2 regions of the Ensifer sp. CCNWLY38 genome follow, and region 2 is predicted to be linked to the other one. Evidence: riboswitches for the same ligand, from Rfam matches in the RefSeq annotation. Region 2 holds a riboswitch; the other holds the start of a gene.
What was found. A riboswitch is a leader RNA that binds a small molecule or an ion and turns the genes downstream of it on or off. The one in region 2 is predicted to bind FMN.

Region 1 (9,568 bases), on a different contig from region 2:
CGATACGCGTGGTGATCGTGTCCTCCAGTGCGAAATACGGCGTGCCGAAGGAACCCATGAAGAAGTAGTAGGTGCCGACGTTGATGGCACCGAGAACGGTGACGAGGCCGAGCAGGTTGAACCAGGCCGTCAGCCAGCCGGTGAAGCGGTTGCCGAGGATCGAACCCCAGTGATAGAGGCCGCCGGCCGTCGGATAGGCCGAGCTGATCTGCGCCATGGCGACCGCAAAGACCAAGGAAATGAAGCAGCCAAGCGGCCAGCCGATGCCGATCGCGGCGCCCCCTGCGCCCGCGGTCGCCTGGGCGAGCGAATTGATGCCGCCAGAGAGAATGCAGATGATCGAGAACGACACCGCGAAGTTCGAGAACTGGCTCATGCGCCGCTCGAGCTCCTGGGCGTAGCCCATCGAGTGCAAGACACTCATGTCCTGCTTTTTGTCCAAGTCGCTGTAGTCTGACATTTTTCTTCCCCTGATTTCTTCAGACCAGGCCGCCCCATTGCGGCTGGGTCCCATCAACCACCTGTCCCGGCGAGCCGGCACAGGACCGCGGCCAAGCCGCTCCCCAGGGTCTTTTATTGTGCTGAAAGTGCCGCTGCGCCTTTGCGCAGCAATCCTTCCAGATAGTCGGCCATGACCCTTTGGCCGATGTCATTGCGAATGAGATCGTTGCGGATCTCGATCATCACATTCGGCAGTCCGTTGAGGACGCCGTATTCAATCAGACTGTGCGTAACGCCGTCGGCCGGGCCATAGGGCTCGTTGCGGCGTATGTCGTAGGCGACCTGCCCCTTCGTCGCGACCGCCAGCATGTGGTCGGCAAGGCGGCTGTCCGCATCGTGCAGGATACCGACCTCGACGGCCCGCGGCTTGCCGAAATAGACGGGCGTGAAGCTATGCATCGTCACCAGGATCGGCGGCCTGCCGGCGGCCTTGCGCGCGGAAACGAAGCGGGCGACCGAATCGTGAAACGGGCGATAGATCTCATCGACCCGCGCCTGCCGCTCGTCGTCGGTCATCGTCCGGTTTCCCGGGATCTCGTAAACTTCGCTCAGAACCGGCATCGCCGCCTCCGCCTCGGGCGGGCGGTTGCAATCATAGGCAAGCCGCGAGAAGCGCTGGTAGATCAACGCCGCATCGAGCTTGGCGGCGAGAAGCTTGGCGACGGCGAGCGCGCCCGGGTCCCAGGCGATATGACTTTCGAGCGCCTGCTCCGTAAGCCCGAGCGTACCGAGGCGCTCCGGAACCCGGCGCGAGGCGTGCTCGCAGACGAGCACGATATCGCCCTTCCCTGTGGCGTTTTCGATCGCAACCGGATCGCCATCTGCTTCGGTCAGAAGTCGCGTCAACACCGGCATCCCCTTTTGCCCGTTAGACGTTCGTTAATGAAAAGAATTCTTCAGAGATTGGCGAGTGTCAATCGAAATCTGAAACGATCTCTTCAAAATTGCGATTGACTCCAATTGTGACAGCGATGTTTAATCTGTCACAAACCGGCTCTAGATCGGTTCAGGGGAGACATTTTGAGCAGCAAGGCGACATCGACGACGGTGTCGGATGTGATCAATGCCCACTTCACCGCGCTGACCCGCGCGGAGAAGCAACTGGCAGAGACACTTCTCGACAACTATCCCGTTTCGGGACTCGGTTCGATCACCACGGTCGCCGAGAACGCTGGCGTATCGACCCCGACCGTCGCGCGCATGGTGCAGAAGCTCGGCTTCCGCGGCTTTCCGGATTTCCAGGCGCGGCTGCACCAGGAACTGGAAGCAACGATCTCCAATCCGATCACCAAGCATGACCGCTGGGCCGCCAACGCGCCGGGAACCCACACGCTCAACCGCTTCGCCGACGCGATCACCGGCAATCTGCGCGAGACGCTGACCCAAATCGATCCACGGGAATTCGACGAGGCCGCCGCCCTCATCGCCGACCGTAAGCGCAGCATCTATCTGCTCGGCGGCCGCATCACCCATGCGCTTGCCGACTATCTCTTCACCCATCTTCAAGTCATCCGGCCGGGTGTCACAGAGATCGCCTCCAACGCCAGCGCCTGGCCGCACTACGTGCTCGACATGCGCCAGGGCGACGTCTTGATTCTCTTCGACATCCGCCGCTACGAGCAGGAGATGGCGACGCTCGCCAAATCCGCCCGCGAGCGTGGCGTCGAGATCATCCTCTTCACCGATCGCTGGACTTCGCCGGTCGCCAAATCCGCCTCCCGCGTGTTCCGCTCGCAGATCGAAGTACCGTCAGCCTGGGACAGCTCGGTGGTGATCCTGTTCCTGACCGAGGCTCTGATCGAGGCGGTGCAAAGTTCGAACTGGGAGGAAACCCGGGATCGAATGAAAACGCTCGAAGGCCTTTTCGATTCCACCCGCATCTTTCGCAAACCCGTCTAGGAGTGCTCGCCGACCCGTTCACGGAATTTCATACAGTTGTGCGACAGTGAGCCACCCCGCCAGAAAAAGAAATGTTCTTCCAACGACATAGGCGGCGCGAACGGATAAACCGCTGTCACATTACTTTCATGGCATCTCTTTAACAGCCTAGCCGAAATCGACTGAATACCCCACGAATTTGACTAAACCCATAAGGAGAACACCAGTGATTTCAAGAACCCATCGCCTGCTTTCGCTTTCCACCGCCGTTTTGCTGGCGACGACCGCAATCGCCGCCGCCGAGCCGAGCGCCGAACTCATCGAAGCCGCCAAGAAGGAAGGCATGCTGACGACCGTCGCCCTGCCCCACGACTGGTGCGGCTATGGCGACGTCATCGCCGCCTTCAAGGCCAAGTATCCGGAAATCCAGGTCAACGAACTGAACCCGGACGCAGGCTCTGCCGACGAAGTCGAGGCCGTCAAGGCCAATAAGGACAACAAGGGCCCGCAGGCTCCTGACGTTGTCGACGTCGGCCTCGCCTTCGGCCCGCAGATGAAGGCCGAAGGCCTGCTGCAGCCCTACAAGGTTTCCACCTGGGACGAGATCCCGGACAGCGTCAAGGATGCCGAAGGCTACTGGTACGGCGACTACTACGGCGTGATGTCCTTCCTCGTGAACAAGGATCTCGTCAAGGATGCGCCGAAGGACTGGGCCGACCTTCTGAAGCCGGAATATGCCGGCCAGGTCGCGCTTGCCGGCGATCCGCGCGCTTCCAACCAGGCGATCCTCGGCGTTCTCGCCGCCGGCCTTGCCAAGGGCGCAAAGTCGGGCAAGGAAGCCGGTGAAGCTGGCCTCGGCTACTTCGCCGAACTGAACAAGGCCGGCAACTTCGTTCCGGTCATCGGCAAGTCCGGTACGCTCGCCCAGGGCTCGACCCCGATCATCGTCGCCTGGGACTACAACGCGCTCGGCTGGGCCAAGACGCTTGCCGGCAACCCGCCGACCGAAGTCGTCGTTCCGGCCAGCGGCGTTCTCGCCGGCGTCTACGTTCAGGGCATCTCGGCCTACGCGCCGCACCCGAACGCAGCGAAGCTGTGGATGGAGCACCTCTATTCCGACGAAGGTCAGCTCGGCTGGCTCAAGGGCTTCTGCCACCCGACCCGCTTCAACGCGATGGTCAAGGCCGGCAAGGTTCCGCAGGCACTGATCGACGCCCTGCCGCCGGCAGCGTCTTATGAAAAGGCCTACTTCCCGACGCTCGAAGAAGTCGATGCCAACAAGGCTGCCGTCACCGGCGGCTGGGATTCCGTCGTCGGCGCGAACGTTCAGTAAGTCTTTCCACAGACATGTCGCCTCGGCCGGTTTTCCGGCCGGGGCGACATAAGTTATTCGTAAGGAATTCAAGTCTTTGGAGCGGAATGAGGAAAAATGTGCGCGGGTTTCAGCCCGCACCCCGCTCTAACTTGCAAGTATCAATAACGCCCGCGTCGATAACGCGGTTTCAGGGGCGCGAACGGAATGTCATCTGCTAAACCCGACGCCAGCCCGCCGGCGCGTCGCCTACCGCTTCACTGGCTGGGCATTCTGCCCTTTGCCGCCTTTGTGACGCTGTTTCTGATATTGCCGACGGCAAAGATCGTGGTCGGCGCCTTTCAGACACCGGATGGCAGCTTCACGTTCGAGAACATCCGTGGCCTGTTCACGCCCTCGATCCTTGCGGCCTACTGGATCTCGATCAAGATCAGCATAGCCTCGGCGCTCCTCGGCTGCCTGATTGGCTTTGCCATGGCCTCGGCCATTGTCTTCGGCGGCTTGCCGAAGGGCATCCGCGGGCCGCTTCTGACCTTTTCCGGCGTTGCCTCCAACTTTGCCGGCGTGCCGCTCGCCTTCGCCTTTCTCGCGACCCTCGGCCCGGTCGGCATCGTTACGGTGTTCCTGCGCTCGAACTTCGGTCTCGACCTTAGAATGCTCGGCTTCAACCTCCTGTCTTTCTGGGGGCTGACAGTCACCTACCTCTTCTTCCAAATCCCGCTGATGATCCTGATCATCACGCCGGCGCTCGACGGGCTAAAGCGCGAATGGCGCGAGGCAGCTGAAATTCTCGGGGCCACCGGCCTGCAGTACTGGCGCATGGTCGCCTTCCCGATCCTGCTTCCCTCGCTGCTCGGCACCCTGGCGCTGCTCTTCGCCAACGCCTTCGGCGCGGTTGCAACCGCGATCGCGCTCACCGGCTCTTCGCTGTCGATCGTGCCGATCCTGCTCTTTGCCCAGATCCGAGGCGACGTGCTCGGCAATCCGCATCTCGGCTACGCGCTTGCCTTCGGCATGATCGTCGTCACCGGCATCGCCAACGCGATCTACATCTGGCTTCGCGGCCGCAGCGAAAGGTGGCTGAAATGAAGAAGATCTGGGCCTGGGGAGCCCTCGTTTTCGGCCTCCTCTACTTCACCCTGCCGCTCATCGGTATGACCAACTTTTCCTTGAAGATGCGCCGTGGCGAATATTCCTTCGACGCCTATCAGAAGGTTTTCGCCGATCCGCGCTTCCAGGAAACCTTCAGCTATTCGGTGCTGCAGGCGCTGTTCACCATCGTCTTCGGCGTGCTGCTCGTCGTACCCACCGCCTATTGGGTCCGGCTGAAGCTGCCGCGGCTGCGCCCCTATATCGAGTTCATCACGCTTCTGCCGCTCGTTATCCCGGCGATCGTCATCGTCTTCGGCTATATCCGGCTCTACAACACCTCGAGCTGGCTGCCGCTGACGGGCTCGCTGACGGGGACCAACATCCTCCTGATGTTCGGCTACGCGACGCTCGCTCTGCCCTACATGTACCGCGCGGTCGACACCGGCCTTCGCACCATCGACGTCGCCACCCTGACCGAGGCCGCCCAAAGCCTCGGCGCCGGTTGGGCGACGATCCTCGCCAAGATCATTCTGCCGAACGTGCTCGTCGCCGTGCTTTCAGGCGCCTTCCTGACCTTTGCCATCGTCATCGGCGAGTTCACCATGGCGGCACTTCTGAACCGCCCGGCCTTCGGCCCGTACATGCAGCTTCTCGGCGCCAACCGCGCCTATGAGCCCGCCGCACTCGCCGTTATCGCATTCGGCATCACCTGGGGCTGCCTCGGCCTCATCCAGCTCGTCTCGCGCTTTCAAAAAAGCGCGCCTCCCAAGGCCTGAGGACCGCACCCATGAGTTTTCTGTCACTCACCAGCATCAAGAAGTCCTTCGGCCCTGTTCACGTCGTGCACGATTTCGACATGGACATCGAGAAGGGCGAATTCGTCTCCTTCCTGGGTCCGTCCGGCTGCGGCAAGACGACCGTCCTGCGCATGATCGCCGGCTTCGAGACACCCTCCGCCGGCTCTATCGTGATCAACGGCAAGGACCAAGGGTCGTTGAAACCCAACCAGCGCAACATCGGCATGGTGTTTCAGGCCTATGCGCTGTTTCCGAACATGAACGTGCATGACAACGTTGCCTTCGGCCTCAAGGTCGCAGGCACTGACAAGTCGGAGATCGACGCACGGGTGAAGCAGATGCTCGGGCTGATCAAGCTCGAGCACCTGGCGGACCGCTTCCCCTACCAGCTCTCCGGCGGCCAGCAGCAGCGCGTGGCGCTTGCCCGCGCCATTGCGGTCAAGCCGCAGGTGCTGCTGCTCGACGAGCCGCTTTCGGCGCTCGACGCCAAGATCCGCGTGTCGCTGCGCGAAGAAATCCGGCAGATCCAGCAGCAGCTCGGCATCACCACGGTCTTCGTCACCCACGACCAGGAAGAGGCGCTGTCGATCTCCGATCGCATCGTCGTCATGAATGCCGGACGTGCCGACCAGATCGGCACCCCCTTCGAGATCTACAACACGCCCTCGACGCGCTTCGTCGCCTCCTTCGTCGGCACCCTGAACATCATCGAAGGCAAGGTCGCGGATCCGGCGGCAGGCGCCGTGACGATTGGCGACCAGCGCGTCTCGCTGAAGGATTCAATCACCGGCATGAAGGGCGGCGACAACATCTCGCTGGCGCTGCGTCCTGAAGCCGGCTCGATTGCCGAGGGCGCCACGGGCGACACGTCGCTTGCCGGCGAAGTCGTCTCAACGAGCTTCCTCGGCTCGGTCATCCGTACGCGGCTTCGCGTCGGCGGCGATGTCATCTCCTTCGACATGTTCAACAATCCGGGCGTGACCCCGCCGGTTTCCGGCGACAACGTCACGCTGCGCTTTGCCGCCAAGGATCTGCTGGTCATCCGCGAGTAGGCCTTGCAGAAGACCGATGAACGCTGGCGCCTGTGGCGCCAGCGGTTATTCCGCGCCTCGGTGTACTATTGCCAGAAACCGCGAGGTTGCGATCATGGCCAAGGCTGAACCAAGCGCCTTCGTCAGGCACGTTCAGGATGAACTCTCCGACATCGGACCCGTCCAGATAGACCGTTTCTTCGGCGGTTGGGCCTATCTTCTCGCTGAAAAGCGCTTTGCCGTCAGCATCAAGGACCGCCTCTATTTCAGGGTTGATCAGGCGCTGAAAGACGCGCTTATCGCCGAGGGTTGCCAGCCGTTCACCTATGAGAAGGGCGGCAAGACTGTGGTCGTGCACCGCTTCTACGAAGCGCCTGTCGACTGCCTCGACGACCGGGATGCCCTCCTCCACTGGGCCGGGCGGGCGGTTGCCGCCGAAGACGACGATCTGCGCGGATAAGTGCCACGCGTTCAGAATGTTGCCACCTCGGCTGCGGGCAACGTGACCACCCGGATTGATGTCCTGGCGGGAACGAATTTGTCCTCACCTGCACCCCACAAGCAAAAATCTGTCGTGATTTCTGCTCTTTTCGTCGCGGCGTGCGTTTGACCGGGCAGCCCCGGCCTATATAGTCGCGGTGTTCTCAGGGCGGGGCGAAATTCCCCACCGGCGGTAGCGGCCGAAAGGCCGAAGCCCGCGAGCGCTTCGGGGTTTTGCCCTGGAGGTCAGCAGATCCGGTCAGATTCCGGAGCCGACGGTCACAGTCCGGATGGAAGAGAGCAAGCAGCAACGTGAGCCCCACGCGGGACCTCGCGCGCATGCATGTTCGCCCGACGGGATCATTGGAAAACGCCAAACCCTGAAAGGCTTGAGACCATGACCATTCTTTCCCACCCCACCGCCAAGATTGCGATTGTACGCGCCCGCTGGCACGCCGATATCGTCGACCGCTGTGTTGATGCCTTCATCGCGCAGTGGACGAAGCTCGGCGACTCTGCGGCCGACGTCGAGATCTTTGACGTGCCGGGCGCACTCGAAATCCCGCTGCATGCGCAGACGCTGGCCAAGACCGGCCGCTATGCGGCGATCCTCGGCACCGCCTTCGTCGTGGACGGCGGCATCTACCGCCACGACTTCGTCGCCGGCACCGTGCTCGACGGCATGATGCGCGTCCAGCTCGACACCGGCGTGCCGGTGCTTTCGGCCGTGCTGACGCCACACAATTTCCAGGAAAGCGAACCGCTGATCGCCTTCTTCCGCGAGCACTTCGTCACCAAGGGCACGGAAGCGGCCAACGCCTGCTCGCAGATTTTGGATGCCCGCGCCAAGCTGGCGCTTGTCAACGCCTGATCGGCGACGCGCCCACGTGATCCAGCGCACCGCCTGATGGGCTCGCCCCTCATCCGGCTGCCGCCACCTTCTCCCCGCTCGCGGGGAGAAGGACACGCGTGGCACGCTCCGCTCCGTGCCCGACCGCGGCCGTTTGATACAAGCAGGATTGACGATGCTTCGCCGCAGCACCGCTCCTACATCCGCTACGGAATGAGAAGCCCGCGGCACGCTCGACTGTCCCCTCTCCCCGCCTGCGGGGAGAGGGCTAGGGTGAGGGGCAAAGCGCTCCATGCGCTCCAGGCTCACGGCCCCTCATGGTGACGGCGCGCCTTTTGAATCAACCTCTGAACCACCTGAATCAAACCGCCAGCCCCGGCCGATAACCTCCTGTTCCGACTCTCAAATTCGCGCCTACCGCGCTGCCTCGCCCTCATGCAGGCTACGCTCCAGCGCCGCCAGGCGGTGACGGTGGCCGCCGGCCTCGTAGCCGACGACGGTGATCACGGGTGCAAACATCAGGATGATCAGGCACATCGCCATATCGAGCCCAACCATCGCCGCGACGATGGACGCAGCCAGCACCAACGCCGTGCCTGCAAGCAGCCAGAGATGCAGCCGGTTCGTCTGCCGCAGCAGATACGCGTACATCGCGTAGAGCAGCCCGATGTAGAGTCCGACTGGAACCGCGACCGTCAGCACGGTTGCGACCGAGCCAATATGCGCCTTGTGCTCGATATAATAGGCCGCCACATGCAGCCCGGCGCCGGTCGCCACGATCGCGGCGAAGATCGCAATGTGGCCATAGCCCCAGACGAAGGACCGCTTGAGGCGGTGATGGTGCAGGACTTCGGCGCTCGGCAGCAGAAAATAGATCCACCACATGCCGAAGGTGAGCCCCGTGCCCGCCAGGCAGACAAGTGCGACATCGAGGTTCCAGCCCGCCCCCTCGACCACCGCCGAGATCGAGGCGACCGTTCCGACCACCCCTTCCCCGAGCGCGATGATCGCCAGCAGCCCGTAACGCTCGGCGATGTGATGCGCGTGCCAGGGCGTACCGCCGTAGCGCATCTCGGCCACATAAGGACCGAGCATCTCGACCGCGGTCAGCGCGACGACCATGGCAAAAGTCACGGCCAAGGAGAAGTCGAAGAAGATCAGAATGATCCAGCCAAGCTGGGCGACGCTGATCGCCTTCACATAGGCCATGCAGGCCTCCTGCCGCGCCGGATCCTGCCGGCTGGCGCGCAGCCATTGAAAGACCATCGCCACGCGCATGACGACATAGCCGAGCACCATAACACCGTTGTTGAGGTGCTCGCCCTTGTCGATCGATTCGAACATCGGCGGCAGTCCGATTGCCAGGATCAGCACGCCGACCATCTGCACCATGGTGACGCTGCGAAAGATCCAGTCGTCGGTGTCGTAGGCCGATGCGAACCAGCTGAAATTGATCCAGGCCCAGCAGATGGCGAAGGTGGCAAAGCCGAAGCCGATCAGCCCTGCGGTGAAGTGGCCCTCGGCGAAGAGATGCGCGAGCTGCGAGGCGGCTAGGCTGAAGGCGATGACGAAGGTGAGGTCGAACAGGAGTTCGAGTGTCGTCGCAGTCCTGTGATGCTCAAGCGTA
Region 2 (9,568 bases):
GGCGATCCGCAAGCGGCGTCCCACGGTCGTTCATCGCGAAGCTGCGGTGAACCGCGGCGACATCGTCATCGCCTCCTACAACATCCACAAATGTGTCGGTACCGACGGGCGTTTCGATCCCGGGCGGACTGCCAATGTGATCGGTGAACTGGGCGCCGATATCGTTGCGCTTCAGGAAGCGGACCAGCGGTTCGGCGAGCGTGCCGGTCTTCTCGATCTCGAACATCTCCGCCGCGAGGCCCACCTCGTTTCGGTGCCGATCTCCGGCTTTTCGGCGAAGGGGCATGGATGGCACGGCAATGTGCTGTTGCTACGCGAAGGCGCCGTTTCCGATGTCAGGCAGCTGAAACTCCCAGGTGTCGAGCCGCGTGGCGCGCTCGTCGTCGATCTCGACCTGAAGGTCGGCCCCTTGCGCATCATCGCCGCCCATCTCGGTCTTCTCCGGCATTCCCGCGCCCAGCAGGCCGAAGCGATCCTTGAGGCGGCAGCCGGCGCGAACGGGCGGCCGACGCTGCTGATCGGCGATCTTAACGAGTGGCGCATGGGCCGAAGGTCGTCGTTGTCGTTCCTCAGTCCTGTTTTCGATCCGTCGCACGCCACGGTCGCGAGCTTTCCGTCGCGTTTTCCGCTGCTGCCGCTCGATCGCGTGCTTGGCAATCCGCACCATCTGGTAACGTCGGTCGCCGTGCATGACTCACCGCTTGCGCGGATCGCCTCGGACCATCTGCCCGTGAAAGCCTCCATCGCCTTGAAGGGCGCCCAGCAGGATCACCGAGACGGAAATCGGGTCGAGGCCGGCCGTGCGGGGTCGGGCTGACGGCGAGGTGCGCTTTCGATGTTATCCTCCGTTCTGATCACCGTCGCCGCGATCGTTGGTGTGGTCGTGGCGGCCATCTTCTACATCTATGGCCGGTTCGGACGGCGCCCGCACGGGCCGCCGTCAACGGCACTTCCGGTGGCTGAGGCGGGTTCGGACCTCGATCGGCTTATCATGCCGCTTCTTGCCGGCCGTCCGAACGCAAATGGCGTGGCGCTCGTGTCAGACAATATCGAGGCCCTGGTGGTGCGCGCGCATGCGGCGCGGCGCGCCGGGCGCAGCCTTGATCTGCAGTATTATTACTGGAAGGATGATCTGACCGGTCTTCTGCTGGCCCGAGAGATTTTGGCGGCGGCCGATAGAGGCGTATGTGTCCGGTTGCTGCTCGATGATATCAACGCCGGCATTCACGATCGCATGTGCATCGCGCTCGACGCTCACCCCAATATCGATGTGCGCTTGTTCAACCCCAGCCGGGCGCGGACCGACCGCTTTCGCCGCGGCTTCGAGATGGCGATCCGCGCCTTCAGCGCCACCCGCCGCATGCACAACAAGCTGTGGGTGGCGGATGGCCGTGTCGCGATCGCCGGTGGGCGCAACATCGGCGACGCCTACTTCGATGCCGCCGAACTTTCCAACTTCCGTGACCTCGACGTCTGGATGGTGGGGCCGGTGCTGGACCAGGCGTCCGCCATGTTCGACCGGTACTGGAACAGCGACTCCGTCCTCCCGATCGCTGCACTGCGCACGCCACGCAAGCAATATTTGCCGGCGCTCCGTGAGGCCGTCGACGGGCTTGCCCGGACACCCGCGGGCCGGTTTTACATCGAGCGCGTCGACAGGGCTGCCCAGGAAACCGACATCTATCACGGTACGCGGCGGCTTCACTGGAGTTCGCAGATCCGCCTGGCATCCGACCCGCCGGAAAAGGCGCTGATGCAGCGGCGCCAGAACTGGTTGCTGCGCGAACTCTTCCCGTTGATCGAGGCGGCGACGCGGGATTTGCGGATCATCTCTCCCTATTTCATCCCCGGCGTTGCCGGCACGCGAGAGCTTGCGGCCATCGTTTCGCGCGGAGCTCGGGTCGCGGTGCTGACCAACTCTCTCGCTGCGACCGATGTCGCAGCCGTTCACGGCGGTTACATCAAGTATCGCCGGAAGCTCATCCGGGCCGGCATCGCTCTCTTCGAATTGAAGGAGCAGGGCGACGTTGCCGAAGGGCACCGCATGACGTTGTTCGGGCGCCGCAATGCGAGCCTGCACAGCAAGGCTTTCGTGGTCGATGGCTTGAACGGGTTCGTCGGCTCGATGAACTTCGACCCCCGCTCCGCGTCCCTCAATACGGAAATGGGCGTCGTGTTTGCCGACGCGGCTCTTGCCGGCGAGCTGGCCAGCATGTTCGAGGAGGAGACCTCGCCGTCGATCAGCTATCGGCTCGGGATGGACGGTTCACGGCTTGTCTGGTGTGATCGCGCCAACGGCTCCGAGCGGCTGTTGCGGCGCGAGCCGGATGCCAGCCTTGCCAGGCGGATGATTGCCAACCTGATCCGTATTCTGCCGATCGAGTCACAGCTCTAGGAGGGCGGCGGCGCCGATACACGATTTGCCGTTCGTTTACCGACGTCATCGAACCCTGTGTGAAATGCCCGGTCGCGGCGGCTTGCGCCGCGCATGTCGGCGAAAAAAGGCTCTATTGACAACCATGTGTGGAGGAGCGCCGAACTTCGCAGCAAAGGGGGCTTCGATTAAGCTTATCGAAGCTTCGCGACTTGAAGTGAAGGGTGTTGACACTCTATGTAGGGGCAGAAGGCAAATTCCGTGATTCCCGGTTCGCAAAGGTTTTGCGAGCCCGATTGATGAAGGTTCGATATGAGAAATCCCGTTGATACCGCCCTGGCACTGGTGCCGATGGTTGTTGAGCAGACCAACCGCGGTGAACGTTCCTACGATATCTTTTCGCGCCTTCTGAAGGAGCGCATCATCTTCGTCACTGGTCCGGTCGAAGATCAGATGGCGACGCTCGTCTGCGCCCAGCTCCTTTTCCTCGAGGCGGAAAACCCGAAGAAGGAAATTGCGCTCTACATCAATTCCCCGGGTGGCGTCGTCACCTCCGGTATGGCGATCTACGACACGATGCAGTTCATCAAGCCGGCGGTCTCGACGCTTTGCGTCGGCCAGGCGGCCTCGATGGGTTCGCTGCTCCTGGCGGCCGGCCACAAGGACATGCGCTTCGCCACGCCGAATGCGCGCATCATGGTTCATCAGCCCTCGGGCGGGTTCCAGGGCCAGGCTTCCGATATCGAGCGCCATGCCCGTGATATCCTCAAGATGAAGCGCCGCCTCAACGAGGTCTATGTCAAGCATTGCGGCCGCACCTACGAGGAAGTCGAGCAGACGCTCGATCGCGACCATTTCATGAGCGCGGACGAAGCTCTGGAGTGGGGTATCGTCGACAAGGTACTGACCTCGCGCGAAGAGATCGAAGGCACCGAGCAGGCCTGATAACGCGCTTTTGTGTCGCGATAGATGTAATTGTGACACAATTGTAATGGCTCAAGGGCTTTATCGTCAGGGTAAAGCCGGTAATATGGACCGTTAATGCTATGTTGGATTCTGAGGGCATAGTGTTCGGATGAGTTGGGAGAGTCGTTGCAGCCGCATCGGGCATGGTCGCCCAGGTGCGGTAAGTACTCCCGGAAGCCCTGCGTGAGGATAGGCTACAGGGCGAATTGAGTGGTCCGCGATACTTTGCTTGAAGTGTCCGGCGTGCTGGAAGGAAGTGGAAATGAGCAAGGTCAGCGGAAGCAACGGCGGTGACTCGAAGAATACGCTTTATTGTTCGTTCTGCGGCAAAAGCCAGCACGAAGTCCGTAAGCTGATTGCCGGACCGACCGTCTTCATCTGCGATGAATGCGTCGAACTGTGCATGGACATCATTCGCGAAGAGAACAAGACCTCGATGGTCAAGTCCCGCGACGGTGTGCCGACCCCTCAGGAAATCATCAAGGTCCTCGACGAATACGTCATCGGCCAGCAGCAGGCCAAGCGCATCCTCTCGGTGGCCGTGCACAACCACTACAAGCGCCTGGCGCATGCCGCCAAGGGCAGCGACGTCGAACTGGCGAAGTCCAACATCATGCTCGTCGGCCCGACCGGCTGCGGCAAGACCTATCTCGCCCAGACGCTCGCCCGCATCATCGACGTGCCGTTTACCATGGCCGACGCCACGACACTGACCGAAGCCGGTTATGTCGGTGAAGACGTCGAAAACATCATCCTCAAGCTGCTCCAGGCCGCCGACTACAACGTCGAGCGCGCGCAGCGCGGCATCGTCTACATCGACGAAGTCGACAAGATTTCCCGCAAGTCCGACAACCCGTCGATCACCCGTGACGTTTCGGGTGAGGGCGTGCAGCAGGCTCTGCTGAAGATCATGGAAGGCACTGTTGCTTCGGTTCCGCCACAGGGTGGCCGCAAGCATCCGCAGCAGGAATTCCTGCAGGTCGACACCACCAACATCCTGTTCATCTGCGGTGGCGCATTCGCCGGCCTCGACAAGATCATCTCCGCCCGCGGCGAGAAGACCTCGATCGGTTTCGGTGCAACGGTCCGCTCGCCGGAAGATCGCCGCGTCGGCGAGGTTCTGCGCGAACTCGAGCCTGAAGATCTGGTCAAGTTCGGTCTGATTCCGGAATTCATTGGCCGTCTGCCGGTTCTGGCGACGCTCGAAGATCTCGATGAAGATGCGCTGATCCAGATCCTGTCCGAGCCGAAGAACGCTCTGATCAAGCAGTACCAGCGCCTGTTCGAGATGGAAGACGTGGAGCTCACCTTCCACGAGGACGCGCTGCGCGAGATTGCCCGCCGGGCGATCGTGCGCAAGACCGGCGCCCGCGGCCTCCGTTCGATCATGGAGAAGATTCTGCTCGACACGATGTTCGAGCTGCCGACGCTCGAAGGCGTGCGCGAAGTGGTCATCTCAGACGAGGTGGTCAAAGGCGCGGCGCGGCCGCTCTACATCTACTCCGAGCGGTCGGACGAAAAGACCAACGTTTCGGCCTGATAACGCCGAATTATCGTTTGAGAAGCCCGCCTTGTGCGGGCTTTTTCATGTTCGCGCACTTAGCTGTTGAGACAAAGGCGCCCGAGCGCAGATTTCACAATTCGATTGTTGCTAAAGTGTCTCAAACAACGCAATGATGTGACGATTCAATGAAGGACCTTTATCGTTGCGCGTCCTTGAGCCTCGTTCTCCGTCGCAAGGCCCGCAACAGAAATGATGCGTAGTCAGAAGGACCCGGCCACGGTTGGTGGATGTCGCGTCCAGCCTTGAAATGGACGCGGTGGCACTCCACTTTCATGTGGAAAATATGACAACCGGGAGTGCCTGCGGGGCTCCCGGGAACGGGCCCGAAATCGGGACGGAAAGGAAATGACATGACGAACAAAACGTCACCGGCGACTGAAAGCGCGACCTACCCGGTCCTGCCGCTCCGCGACATCGTAGTCTTCCCGCACATGATCGTGCCGCTCTTCGTCGGCCGCGAAAAGTCGATCCGTGCGCTTGAGGAAGTCATGGGCACCGACAAGCAGATCATGCTTGCCACCCAGATCAACGCCACCGACGACGATCCGGAACCGTCCGCGATCTATGAAGTCGGCACCATCGCCAATGTCCTGCAATTGCTGAAGCTGCCTGACGGCACCGTCAAGGTGCTGGTCGAAGGCCGCGCGCGCGCCAAGATCGACGGCTACACGCCGCGCGACGAATTCTATGAGGCATCCGCGCATACGCTGAGCGAGCCGGAAGAAGATCCGGTCGAAATCGAAGCGCTGAGCCGCTCGGTCGTTTCCGAGTTCGAGAGCTATGTGAAGCTCAACAAGAAGATCTCCCCCGAGGTCGTCGGCGTCGCCAGCCAGATCGAAGATTATTCGAAGCTGGCCGATACGGTCGCCTCGCACCTGTCGATCAAGATCGTCGAGAAGCAGGAAATGCTGGAGACCACCAGCGTGAAGATGCGTCTGGAAAAGGCGCTCGGCTTCATGGAAGGTGAGATTTCCGTCCTGCAGGTCGAAAAGCGCATCCGCTCGCGCGTCAAGCGCCAGATGGAAAAGACCCAGCGCGAGTACTACCTCAACGAACAGATGAAGGCGATCCAGAAGGAGCTCGGCGACGGCGAAGATGGCCGCGACGAGATGGCCGAGATCGAGGAGCGCATTGCCAAGACGAAGCTTTCCAAGGAAGCGCGCGAAAAGGCTGACGCTGAACTCAAGAAACTGCGCCAGATGAGCCCGATGTCCGCGGAAGCGACCGTCGTTCGCAATTATCTGGATTGGCTGCTGGGCCTGCCCTGGGGCAAGAAGTCGAAGATCAAGACCGACCTCAACCATGCCGAAGACGTGCTCAACACGGATCACTTCGGCCTCGACAAGGTCAAGGAACGCATCGTCGAGTATCTCGCCGTGCAGGCGCGTTCGTCGAAGATCAAGGGGCCGATCCTGTGCCTCGTCGGTCCTCCGGGCGTCGGCAAGACCTCGCTCGCCAAGTCGATCGCCAAGGCGACCGGCCGCGAATACGTGCGCATGGCGCTCGGCGGCGTTCGTGACGAAGCCGAGATCCGCGGTCACCGCCGTACCTATATCGGCTCGATGCCGGGCAAGGTCGTGCAGTCGATGAAGAAGGCGAAGCGGTCCAACCCGCTGTTCCTGCTCGACGAAATCGACAAGATGGGCCAGGACTTCCGCGGCGATCCGTCGTCGGCTCTGCTCGAGGTGCTGGATCCGGAACAGAACTCGACCTTCATGGACCACTACCTGGAAGTCGAATACGACCTGTCCAACGTGATGTTCATCACCACCGCCAACACGCTGAACATTCCGGCGCCGTTGATGGATCGTATGGAAGTGATCCGCATCGCCGGCTACACCGAAGAGGAAAAGCTGGAGATCGCCAAGCGGCACCTGCTGCCAAAGGCGATCCGCGACCACGCGCTGCAGCCGAAGGAGTTCTCCGTGACCGACGGGGCCCTGATGGCGGTTATCCAGACCTACACGCGGGAAGCCGGTGTTCGTAACTTCGAGCGCGAATTGATGAAGCTCGCCCGCAAGGCGGTGACCGAGATCATCAAGGGCAAGACCAAGACGGTCGAAGTCACGGCGGACAACATCAACGACTACCTTGGTGTTCCGCGCTTCCGCCACGGCGAAGCCGAACGCGACGATCAGATCGGCGTGGTCACGGGTCTTGCCTGGACCGAGGTCGGCGGCGAACTGCTGACGATCGAAGGCGTCATGATGCCCGGCAAGGGCCGCATGACGGTCACCGGCAACCTGCGTGACGTGATGAAGGAATCGATTTCGGCGGCGGCGTCCTATGTCCGCTCGCGGGCGATCGATTTCGGCATCGAGCCTCCAATGTTCGACAAGAGCGACATCCACGTGCACGTGCCGGAAGGTGCGACGCCGAAGGATGGTCCGTCGGCCGGTGTCGCCATGGCAACCGCGATCGTGTCGATCATGACCGGCATCCCGATTTCCAAGGATGTCGCGATGACCGGCGAGATCACGCTGCGCGGCCGCGTGCTGCCGATCGGCGGTCTCAAGGAGAAGCTGCTGGCAGCGCTCCGGGGTGGCATCAAGAAGGTGCTGATCCCCGAGGAGAACGCCAAGGATCTCGCCGAGATCCCGGATAACGTGAAGAACGCGCTCGAAATCATCCCGGTTTCGCGGATGGGCGAGGTGCTCGTACACGCTCTTGTGCGCATGCCGGAGCCGATCGAATGGGACCCGGCAAGCGTGCCGGCAACCGTCGCAGCGGTTGATTCGCAGGACGAAGCGGGCTCCTCGATCGCCCACTAAAAAGTGCCGGTGAATGGGCGCAGCGACCTCACGCGGCGCCCATTTTGCAGAAAAATTGGGAAGACCGGCCTCTGGCCGGTCTTTTTTGTTGTAAAAGCGCCCTGCAAGCCTTGCATTCCAAGGGATTAGGCGCAATTGGGAAAGGCAAGACGCGGGCGATGCGCAAGCCACCGCGGCTTAAAACACAGTCGTTTCGAACCAATCTGAAAGGGGTGGAAACATGAACAAAAATGAGCTCGTGTCTGCCGTTGCTGAGAAGGCCGGACTTTCCAAGACCGACGCATCTTCTGCAGTTGATGCAGTTTTCGAGACCATCCAGGGCGAGCTGAAGAGCGGCGGCGACATTCGCCTGGTCGGCTTCGGCAACTTCTCGGTTTCGCGCCGCGAAGCCTCGAAGGGCCGCAACCCGTCCACGGGTGCGGAAGTTGACATCCCGGCCCGCAACGTGCCGAAGTTCACGGCCGGCAAGGGCCTGAAGGACGCCGTCAACGGCTGATCAGATTTGCTTGGCGGCCGGACACGAGGCCGGCAGTCCAGGTATTCGAGGGTTCGGCGAAAGCCGGACCCTTTCGCATTTCGGGGGCTGCCCTTGCGGCCTCCTGCCATTTGCTCTACGGCTTGCCCATTCTCAGGGCGGGGTGAAAGTCCCCACCGGCGGTAAGGGCGCTGCAACACCATGCGGTGGCCCAAGCCCGCGAGCGCCTTTCTCCGGAAACGGAGAAGGGGTCAGCAGATCCGGTGCAATTCCGGAGCCGACGGTCATAGTCCGGATGAAAGAGAATGGTCGTCGGCACGAAGGGGCAGGCCCGCCCGGCGTCGTGCCGTGCGCTCATGCGTCCTGATTTGTGTTCTCAGGATGCGTGACATGAATCAGAATTCCCTCGGTTTGTCCTCCTCGCGCGCCATGGCCGGTGCCGGCTTCATGGTACTGGCCGGTATTGCCTTCGCCGGGCTCAATGTCGTTACCCAATGGCTGACGATGAAACTCGGCTTTCCCGCTGCCGCCACGGCCTTCTGGCAATATGCCTTCGCCCTTCTCTTTTCTTTGCCGTTCCTGCGGCGCGTCGGACTTCCGGCGATGCGCACCGATTACCCGTGGCGCCACGTGGTGCGCGTGGCGCTTGCGGCCTTCGGCGTCGGGGCCTGGGTCTCCAGCCTTGCGCATGTGCCGATCTGGCAGGCGATTGCCCTGGTGATGACCTCGCCGTTCTTCATCATCCTTGGCGCTCGCTTGTTTCTCGGCGAACGCGTCGGTCCGGCCCGCTGGACCGCGACCGCGGTCGGATTTGCCGGTGCGATGATCATTCTTGAACCCTGGTCGGACAGCTTCACCTGGGCAGCGCTGCTGCCGATCCTCTCCGCCTTGCTCTGGGGCGCCTCGTCGCTCATCACCAAGAGCCTGACGAGCAGCGAGCGTCCCGAAACCATCACCATCTGGCTGCTTGTCCTTCTGACCCCGATCAATGGCGCCATTGCGCTCATGGCCGGTTTCGCGGTGCCGCAGGGCGTGGCGCTCGGCCTTCTCGTGCTCGCCGGGGTCATGACTGTGTTCGCGCAATATTTGCTGACGCTCGCCTATACGGTTGCCGACGCCGCCTATGTGCAGCCCTTCGATGATTTGAAGCTGCCGCTCAATGTCTTCGCCGGCTGGCTGGTCTTCGGTTACGCACCGACAGGCTATCTCTGGTTCGGTGCGGTCCTGATCCTTGGCGCGTCGCTGTTCATCATGCGCAACGAGATTCGGCGCGAACGGGAGGCTGTTGCAACCTGAACGGTGTAAAACCCGGCCGGTGTCATTCGGCTGTCATCGCAGTCGCGCAGAACCCCCATGTTTTCAGTATTCTCCATGGGGGATTTCAATGATCATTACTTCGCGCGTGACCGCGCTCGCGG

Region 1: it holds a riboswitch for FMN, as region 2 does, so the genes downstream of both, V7S54_RS10975 (6,7-dimethyl-8-ribityllumazine synthase) here and V7S54_RS18795 (DMT family transporter) in region 2, are expected to answer to the same signal.

Annotation. Positions count from the first base shown of each region.
Region 1 is NZ_JBBBBO010000004.1:284,552-294,119, reverse strand. It holds gene V7S54_RS11015 (amino acid permease) at 1-460, opposite strand, end outside; gene V7S54_RS11010 (N-formylglutamate amidohydrolase) at 574-1,347, opposite strand; gene V7S54_RS11005 (MurR/RpiR family transcriptional regulator) at 1,522-2,400, shown strand; gene V7S54_RS11000 (ABC transporter substrate-binding protein) at 2,606-3,712, shown strand; gene V7S54_RS10995 (ABC transporter permease) at 3,899-4,780, shown strand; gene V7S54_RS10990 (ABC transporter permease) at 4,777-5,559, shown strand; gene V7S54_RS10985 (ABC transporter ATP-binding protein) at 5,571-6,632, shown strand; gene V7S54_RS10980 (TfoX/Sxy family protein) at 6,727-7,071, shown strand; FMN riboswitch at 7,248-7,397, shown strand; gene V7S54_RS10975 (6,7-dimethyl-8-ribityllumazine synthase) at 7,489-7,962, shown strand; gene V7S54_RS10970 (low temperature requirement protein A) at 8,356-9,568, opposite strand, start outside.
Region 2 is NZ_JBBBBO010000008.1:208,822-218,389, forward strand. It holds gene V7S54_RS18765 (endonuclease/exonuclease/phosphatase family protein) at 1-817, shown strand, start outside; gene V7S54_RS18770 (phospholipase D family protein) at 836-2,395, shown strand; gene V7S54_RS18775 (ATP-dependent Clp protease proteolytic subunit) at 2,687-3,319, shown strand; gene clpX (ATP-dependent Clp protease ATP-binding subunit ClpX) at 3,603-4,880, shown strand; gene lon (endopeptidase La) at 5,255-7,675, shown strand; gene hupB (DNA-binding protein HupB) at 7,896-8,171, shown strand; FMN riboswitch at 8,296-8,461, shown strand; gene V7S54_RS18795 (DMT family transporter) at 8,532-9,446, shown strand; gene V7S54_RS18800 (esterase-like activity of phytase family protein) at 9,535-9,568, shown strand, end outside.